2 regions of the Oceanobacillus sp. FSL K6-3682 genome follow, and region 1 is predicted to be linked to the other one. Evidence: riboswitches for the same ligand, from Rfam matches in the RefSeq annotation. Region 1 holds a riboswitch; the other holds the start of a gene.

The links. A riboswitch is a leader RNA that binds a small molecule or an ion and turns the genes downstream of it on or off. The one in region 1 is predicted to bind S-adenosylmethionine.
Region 2: another riboswitch for S-adenosylmethionine. It lies ahead of MHH51_RS21065 (iron-containing alcohol dehydrogenase family protein); the one in region 1 lies ahead of MHH51_RS09030 (5-methyltetrahydropteroyltriglutamate--homocysteine S-methyltransferase).

Annotation. Positions count from the first base shown of each region.
Region 1 is NZ_CP150263.1:1,781,868-1,786,293, forward strand. It holds gene MHH51_RS09015 (type 1 glutamine amidotransferase family protein) at 210-788, shown strand; gene MHH51_RS09020 (hypothetical protein) at 994-1,359, shown strand; gene MHH51_RS09025 (hypothetical protein) at 1,646-2,119, shown strand; SAM riboswitch class I at 2,234-2,336, shown strand; gene MHH51_RS09030 (5-methyltetrahydropteroyltriglutamate--homocysteine S-methyltransferase) at 2,432-3,547, shown strand; gene MHH51_RS09035 (GNAT family N-acetyltransferase) at 3,753-4,226, shown strand; gene MHH51_RS09040 (GNAT family N-acetyltransferase) at 4,266-4,426, shown strand, end outside.
Region 2 is NZ_CP150263.1:4,340,866-4,345,291, reverse strand. It holds gene MHH51_RS21070 (MetQ/NlpA family ABC transporter substrate-binding protein) at 1-510, opposite strand, end outside; gene MHH51_RS21065 (iron-containing alcohol dehydrogenase family protein) at 534-1,634, opposite strand; SAM riboswitch class I at 1,801-1,917, opposite strand; gene MHH51_RS21060 (DUF308 domain-containing protein) at 2,035-2,553, opposite strand; gene MHH51_RS21055 (YibE/F family protein) at 2,855-3,637, opposite strand; gene MHH51_RS21050 (YibE/F family protein) at 3,634-4,426, opposite strand, start outside.

The DNA of each region.
Region 1 (4,426 bases):
TGAAACGATACGCTATAATATCTGTTTAGAAAAGTTATCGTTGCCCAAATATTTATGTTTACTCTAGATTAAGGATTTTATAATATTTAATGGCGGAATATTCGAAATGATAAATATATTTTTACTGAGATAGATGAACAATGGAAGACAGTTGAATTAGCCATAATAAAAAAAGATAAAGTAAACTTATCAAAAAGGAGTGTAAACCTATGAAAAAAGAAATTTTGATTTTTCTGCCAGAGAATTATGCAGATTGGGAGGGATCTTATATTTGCTCCGAATTAAATAACCCGAAAACCGGATATGCTGTAAAAACATTATCCCTTAGCAAGAATCCGGTCAAATCAATGGGCGGATTTACTGTTATTCCAGACTACACAATCAATGAAATACCCGAAAATTTTCATATGCTTATTATGGTTGGAGGTACAACCTGGGCGAAACCGCAAAATGAAGTTGTTAAATCAGTAGTAGATATGTGCGTAGAAAAGAAAATCCCGGTTGCAGCAATATGTGATGCTTGCACATTCCTGGCAGACAAAGGATATTTAGACCATATCAAACATACCGGAAATTCAGCTGCTCATTTAATAAAAGGTGCCCCGGGTTACAAAGGCAAAGAGCATTTCATCGAAAAACAGGCCGTTTCAACAAAGGGATTTATTACCGCTAACGGAACAGCTGCAGTTGAGTTTGCGAGAGAAATTCTAAAATACTTTGAGATTATGGAGCAGGCTGAATTGAAAGAATGGTATCAAATGTTTAAAAAAGGGTTTTATACAAGTTGAGGTTGATCTGAAGGTTTTATTTTCAAAAGCAGGTTTTGGTCGCAACAGAGCAAGTATGTTCATTTTAAATTATTTATTAAAAGTCTTCTTTTCCTTTTTGATAGAAGCCTTTTTAATATAAAATTTCCAGGAGAGGGGATGAAAAAAAACAGCACATATTGTATAATAAAAATATCGTATTTAAGCGGTGAAGGAGCGATTTTGCATGAGTAAAGAAGTAAAAGTGACAAATGAAGCTTTAATGCTAGCTATAAAGGAATTAATACAAAAAGTAGATAATCTGGGTTCAAAAGTCACTTCACTGGAAGGGAAGGTAGATAATCTAGATTCAAGAGTTATTTCGCTGGAAGAAAAGGTTGACAAACTGGATCTAAGGGTCACTTCACTGGAAGAAAAAGTAGATAAACTGGATTCAAGGGTTATTTCATTAGAAGAAAAAGTAGACAGACTGGATTCAAGGGTTACTTCATTAGAAGAAAAGGTAGACAAAGTAGATTCTAAATTAGATGTTTTATCAACAGAATTATTATCTACCAGGGCAGACGTGAATATTTTGAAGAAAGCTAAGTGAACATATTTTCCAAATAAAGTAAATTTATTGTTTGATAGAATAATAAATAAATCATAGATTATTTCAAACCATTAGTGTATCTAATATTAGATAGTGCTGTGGTTTTTTGTTGTAGAACAATTAAAGAGTATTCCTGCATAATAATCCTGTAGTAGAGTAACGAACAACTGTATTGTACTTCATTTATGATACAATTGTAAGTAGCCTCATTTGGAACGATTAAAATATTTTTTTAGAAACTTATATATAGTAAAGGTTTATACAAAGGAAGGCGGTCCTATAAATTTTGAACAAGAAAAAAATAGACTATTCCAACCTTATTGCTAATCTGCTTCTTGCCGGCCTCGTAATTGTTAGTGCAGCAGTTATTGTGGCCATCCCCATTATGATAATATATGGCTTATCAAATATCTTAGCAGGCTGGAATCTTATTGAAATACGATTCTTTGATAATATTTTCATTAATATTCTTTATTTTGGCGGCTTGCTTTTTCTTTCTTATCTTGTAGGAATAATTTTTAATCTGTTATATCAGTTTATTCTTAAATTGGCAAAGATGAAAGAAACGAAGAAGGTAATGTTTCTGAGTTATATGGTGCAGCTGCTATGTAGTGTTATTTTTTATAAAAGCTTTATTGAGCCTCTATTTACGAGAATTAATATATCATGGGAAGGAACAGCCATTTTATTCTTCTGCTTGTATTTGTCTGCTTTTGTTATCAGCGAAGATTATAAAATTTTTTCTGATAAAAAAAGCTGACACTATCTTGATTTTAAATCAATTGCAGCAGGATCCCTATATTTTGGGATTACCCTTGACGAATCCAACGCTTCCATGTAAAGTAATCTGTAATTATTCGTATAATTCCATATATTCTTATCCAGAAAGGTGGAGGGACTGGCCCGTTGAAGCCTTAGCAGCAGACACTAATTTGTACTGTGCTAATTCCAGAAGCATTTTTGCTTGAAGATAAGAAGAGATTTTACTATACCAAACCTCTTCTATTTTCAGAAGGGGTTTTTTAATTGGATTATAGAATGAAGATAGCAGGTAGAGAGGAAGGGGTATTCGATGACAATATCAACAGAAACAAAAAATACACGAGCTCCGTTCAGAGCAGATCATGTAGGGAGCTTTCTCCGTCCCCAGCGTTTAAAGGAAGCTCGCGCGCAAAAAGCAAAAGGAGAAATCAGTCCTGAACAATTGCGGCAGATTGAAGATGAGGAAATTATCAAACTGGTAGAGCAGCAGAAGGAAGCCGGTCTTCAATCAGTGACAGATGGCGAGTTTCGCCGTGCCTGGTGGCATTTTGATTTTCTGGAAGGCTTAGATGGTGTAGAAGGTTACACCGCTGAACAAGGTTTACAGTTTACGGGAGTAGAAACCAAAAAGCGGGGTATTAAAGTAACAGGTAAAATTGGTTTCAGTGACCATTATATGCTTGAGCATTATAAATTTCTTCATGGTATTGCCGGAGATGCTGTTGCCAAATTTGCGATTCCAAGTCCGAATATGCTCTTTTTCCGGGCGGATTTTGAAAAGGGTATTTATGAAAGTGATGAAGCAATTATCGATGACCTGGTTACTGCTTATCAAGGAGCCATTCAGGCATTATATGATGAAGGCTGCCGCTACTTACAGCTGGATGATACTTCCTGGGCAACCTTTTTCTCAGAAAAGGGGAGAAACTCTTTGATTGAAAAAGGAAGAGATCCCGAGAAAACAGCGGAATTATGTGCAAGAGCAATTAATGAATCGATTGCAAACAGACCGGATGATATGCTGGTGACGATGCATATTTGCCGGGGAAATTTTCAGTCTACCTATATGTCAAGCGGCGGTTACGAAGCCATGTCAGAAACCATTTTTGGAGGTCTGCAGGTTGATGGACTTTTCCTGGAATTTGATGATGATCGTTCGGGCGGATTTGAACCGCTGCGTCATGTGAACCGCGATGATTTGTATATTGTGCTTGGGCTTATCACTTCTAAATTCAGTGAACTGGAAGATCCAGAGGCTGTTAAAGCAAGAATAGCAGAAGCTGCGGAATATGTACCGTTGAATCAGCTTTGTTTGAGCCCTCAATGCGGGTTTGCTTCCACAGAAGAAGGGAATTTGCTGACTGAGGCGCAGCAATGGGGAAAAATCCGCCATGTTGTTCAAATAGCAGAAGACGTGTGGAAATAAATTTTACTAGAAAAAGGGGATTTGGAGAGGGATCTTTCCGAGTCTCCTTTTTAATGTCATTCTACATATGTTTATAGCGGCGTTTATTTTAAACAGGGAAAGACATTAATATAATTTTTTGATATATTAGAAATGTACAATAAGAATATTCGGCTATTTTTATTCCTTTTTAAATGGATAATATAACTTAATAAGGTGGTATAAAATGGAGATACGCAGTTTAATAAGCTCTGATTATGATGTCTTGGCTCCAAGGATAAATGATTGGTGGGGCGGCCGTGATATGGCAGGTATGCTGCCTAAGTTATTTTTTAATCACTTTAAAAATACAAGCTTTGTTGCAGAAGAAGGTAGTGAAATTATAGGATTTGTAATCGGGTTCCTGTCCCAGGATGAGTTAGATGAAGCCTATATTCATTTTGTTGGTGTCCATCCGGATTACCGGAAGAAAAATATTGGAAAAGTCCTTTATGAAAAATTCTTCGCCAAGGTTAAAATGGCAAATCGAAGTGTCATCCGCTGCATCACTTCACCAGTAAATAAAACGTCAATTGCCTTTCATCAAAGAATGGGATTTGTTATTGAACATGGAGATAAAATAGTAGACGGGGTGTCTGTAAAGGCGAATTATGATGGATTGAATAATGATAGAGTTTTGTTTAAAAAAGATCTGATATAAGTCCTTGTAAAAATGCCTATATTAATTGGAGGAAATTAAATGATACGAAAACTGACAAAAGAGGATCATACAAAAGTAATGGAGCTGATTGAGCCGAAAGCTGCAGAAAACCTGTTTATAATCGGTGATATTGAAGCGTTTGGCTACGATTCTGATGTGCAGGACGTCTGGGGACAATGGGAACAGGATAATCTAATCGC
Region 2 (4,426 bases), 2.3 Mb from region 1:
TACTGTTGCGTTAACACCTAAACCTTCTTCTAATTTGATAAGTCCAGCTTGTTCAAATAATAATAAAGCACGTCCGCTGTTGGTAGGGTCTCCAGGAAGACCTAATGTTGCACCGTCTGGAATATCTTCAAGCGAATCAACAGATTCAGAATAAACCCCCATCGGGAAAGTTACAGTATCTGCTACTTTAACAATATCTAAGCCTCTTTCTTCAACCATACTGTCCATAAAAGGTTCTGTTTGGAAGCTGCTGATGTCAATATCACCTTCGTCTAAAGAAACATTCGGCATGACATAATCGCTAAACACAACCGTTTTAATCTCTAAATCATCTTCAGCTGCAATTTCAGCTATTTTTTCAACAATTTCTTCATGCGGCCCGGCTGTTACACCGACTGTCAGTACACCATCCTCAAGTAAGTCTGATTCACTGCCGCTTTCGTCATCTCCGCCGCAGGCAGCAAGGAAAACGAGTAATAAAGCTGTAATACTAAGTAAATATTTCTTCATGATAGATCTTCCTACTTTCATTTTTATTTTGAATAGTCTTCAAGTTGTAAGAATGCACTAATAACTTTATCTGCATTGATTTCTTTCTTCATCAAATGAATAGATTCCTCTTCACGGGTAACCTTCTTCGCAATAGCTTCCAACAGCTCCTGATCATCTGTCTGTATGGAGAAGTCTGCCAAGCTTGTTGGAAAGCCCCATGCTTCATAATAATTCAAGAGCATATGAAGCTCTTCAATATCCTGTTCTATGACAAGTTGAGCTAAAATACCGTAGGATACGATTTCCCCATGAAGGGAATCAGCGATTTGCGGTGCTGCTGTTAAACCATTATGAATAGAATGTGCACCGGCAATACGTCCAGCTTTCCCGCCAAAGCCTCCAACCATACCACCTGTTGCAATAATGGCTTCAATAACGCGAATGAGTGCATCTGTCACCTGATTATTTTCACAAGCTTTAATTGCTGCTTTACTGTCAGCAAGCAAAATATCTTTGCAGGAACGGGCTGCGAACTGAGAAATTTGCAGCCAGACTGGAAGTGTACCAGCAGGATAGAAGGCTTCCACTAAAGAACGGGCTTCATAGAATTTTGCCAACGTATCGCCAATCCCTGCTTTTAAATATTTTACAGGAGCTTCTGCGATAATTGCCGGTTCTACTATGACCAATGTATTGGTCTCAGGAAATTCTGTATAATGAGAATGCGCTCCGTCTTCCTGATAAAAGACACTTAACGGGGTCCATGCTGCACAAGTTGCTGCAATGGTTGGGATTAAGATGCTTTTTATTTGTGCATTTATAGCGGATGCTTTCGCTATGTCTAAAGCTGTTCCGCCGCCAATACCAATGACAGCATCAACCTGTTGTTCCTGATAAATCTTTGCAAGTCTGCTGGTTCGTTCGACAGTACAATGCCCATCTGCAAAATGTATATCTTTCTCTTTTATGTTATCTGTAATTGCAGCTGAAAGATATGGTTTTGCCTTTTCCCAGGCAGTTCTGCCGGTAACGACTGCAATTCGTTCCACATGCAGATCATTCAAGTTTTCTGCAAGGTGTTTCAGAGCACCTTCACCAATTTGATAATGGCCTGGTGAGCCCTTTATAGTAGCTATTTGCATGATAAGATGTCCCCTTTTAAAATAACTTTAAATAGAATTCAAAAAGTACGGAGAAATTCACCGTATTATATTTATTGGACTTTTTGAACAACCTCTTTAAATGTTACATAAAAAACCTCTCTATTTGCTCTAGAGAGGTTGAAAAAGTTTATTTACTAAACGTCCTCTCTTATTTTCCAAAGCGCATAATGCGCTTTGCAGGATTTAGCACCTTTTTTAGAACGAATTCTAGAAAGGTTGCCGGGCTTCGTCGGGCCAGTCCCTCCGCCACTCTCAATAAGAGTTCTTATGTAACTGTTGTTATATCTTAATATGAAATATATGAAAAGTCAATGGCTTTAGAAAGAGTGCTAAATATAGATATATAAGCAGAAATAATAAGTTACATCTTTAATATCTATTATTTTCTTCTATTTTGAAAATGTCCCACAATTTCAGAGATTCCTATACATGTCAGAATGACGCCAAAGGTTTGAAATAGTATAAGCGTGCTTTTGAAAGGGTTAAAAACAAGAACAGCTCCTCCAACCATGAGGAGAATACAAAAAATAGTCCAGCCAGTACTTTTTATATTCAAGGCTACAATCAGTTGCATTAGTCCATTGATGATAATCGCTAAACCTAATAAAAACGGTAAAATCGAGAAAAGTGTTGGTGCAAAGTAAATGAAGACAGCAGCCAATACAATTAAAAGAATGCCGCCTGCTAAACCTATATCATAAGTGCCGGTCTGTTGTTTTAATTTGTAGCTTTGATATATTTTAATAACACCTAGTAAAGTTAGATACCCTGCAATCAAATAACCCACAAAATGCAAGAATCCATTTGGATTAATAAAAATAGCTGCACCGATGAATATAAATATAACTGCACGGAGTATCGCATGACGTTGAAAGTTTTCTTTGAAGTCTTTAATCATTTAGTTTGGCCTCCCTTATGTCTTTTTTTTATTCTAATGTAAAAATCATGTTTTTACTATATAAATAGATTTAATATTTACATTTAAACAAAAAAACGTATGTAACCTAAACTGGATTAGTGTTGCTGTTCATAATGAATTTTCTGGCAATGGTAGTGATTTTCGGTACTTTTGAGTGAGAGACTTTGAAAGTTTTCTTTCAAGAAGGATAATTCAATTTTTATAATATAAAATATATAAGAAAGCCCAGACACTGATTTTGCAGCGGCTAGGCTCTCTTATAACTAGATTATATTTTTGTTTATTCATTATCCTCTAACACGATATCCTTCTTTTTTCTCTTCAAATAATACGCACTCATCAGAGCGGCAATTGGAATAACCAGGGCGATTCCGACACCGGAAATAAAGATTGTCAGCAATTCATCATTAAACACTTTCGCATTCATAATATCGCCTACCGAGTAATCCAAATCCTTAAACCAGATTAACAGCCCCATATAGCCTCCGAAAAAGGCAAAGAACAATGTATTTGTACTTGTCCCTAAGATATCTCGGCCGATCCGGATACCCGCTAAAAATAAATCTTTTCTGGAAATCTCCGGATTCTGCTCATAAATTTCACGCATTGGAGAGGTAATGGAAATGGCCGTATCCACAATTGCTCCAATGGTACTCATCAGAATAACTGCTGTAGCAATTTGAACAAAATTAAGACCGATATGCACATTGAACGTGGTTATTTCGCCAGACTCTTCTTCTCCGAGTCCGTAAATCATGGATTGTTCGGTCAGAATAATAATGAAAAAGATTAAGATAACCGTCGTTGCAATCGTCGCTAAAAAAGCAAGCATTGTTTTATTATTTACCTGATTAATGAAGAAGAGGCTGACCGCGCTGATAAAGCCGACCGCGATAAGCGCAATAATAATCGGATTTCCGGACGGGTCATTCATGACGAAAACAGCCATCAGAACAATGAGAAAGTTAATAAAGAGTGCGATAAAGGACCGAACACCCTTCATTCCGCCAACCCAAGCCATTAGTGCAAATAATACGATTGCCAGTAATACGAGTACATTCATAATTTCGCCTGCTTTCTGCGGATGAAGAAAATAGATATATACACAGCAATAGGAATAGTCAGGACAATACCAATTCCGCCAACTAAAGCACGTGCTAATTCAAGAGAAAGGTTCATGGATACAGTAAAACCGAATGGAGCTGCATTTTTAAAATAAATTAACAGCATTGGAATCGATCCGCTGACATAGGCAAAAAATAGAATATTTGTCATTGTACCCATAATATCCTTGCCTATTTCATATCCGGCTTTTTTTAATGTTTCTAGGCTAATATGATTATTTTTCTCATACATTTCAAACATGGAAGCAGACAAGGTAATAGCAACATCCATGACGGCTCCTAATGAGCCAATCAAAAGTCCTGCCATAAAGATAGTTTGCGGATTCCGGGTTAGAAATGCCATCTCTTCATAGCGTAAGCCCTGTTCAGCAGTGAACTGTAGTGCTACATAAGCAATAACCAGAGATACACCTGTACCAATCAGTGTCGTGAGAATAGCTGTATAGGTCTTTTCATTAAAGCCTGTTGCCATCAGTAAAGACAGCACCGTAAAAATGATGATACTGATTAATGTAATGAGCGACAAGCTGATGCTTGGATGTTGAATATAAATATCTAAAGCAACCGATAAGATGACTGCATTGACGAGCAGACTGAGTGCAGATAAAGCTCCTCTGGATTTACCGACAGCTAATAAAATAGCCAGGAATATCCATGCTACAAATATGAAATATTTATCCCGTTTGATATCACCAGTGGCCTCGCCATCCTGGGCAAGAAAAATCTCG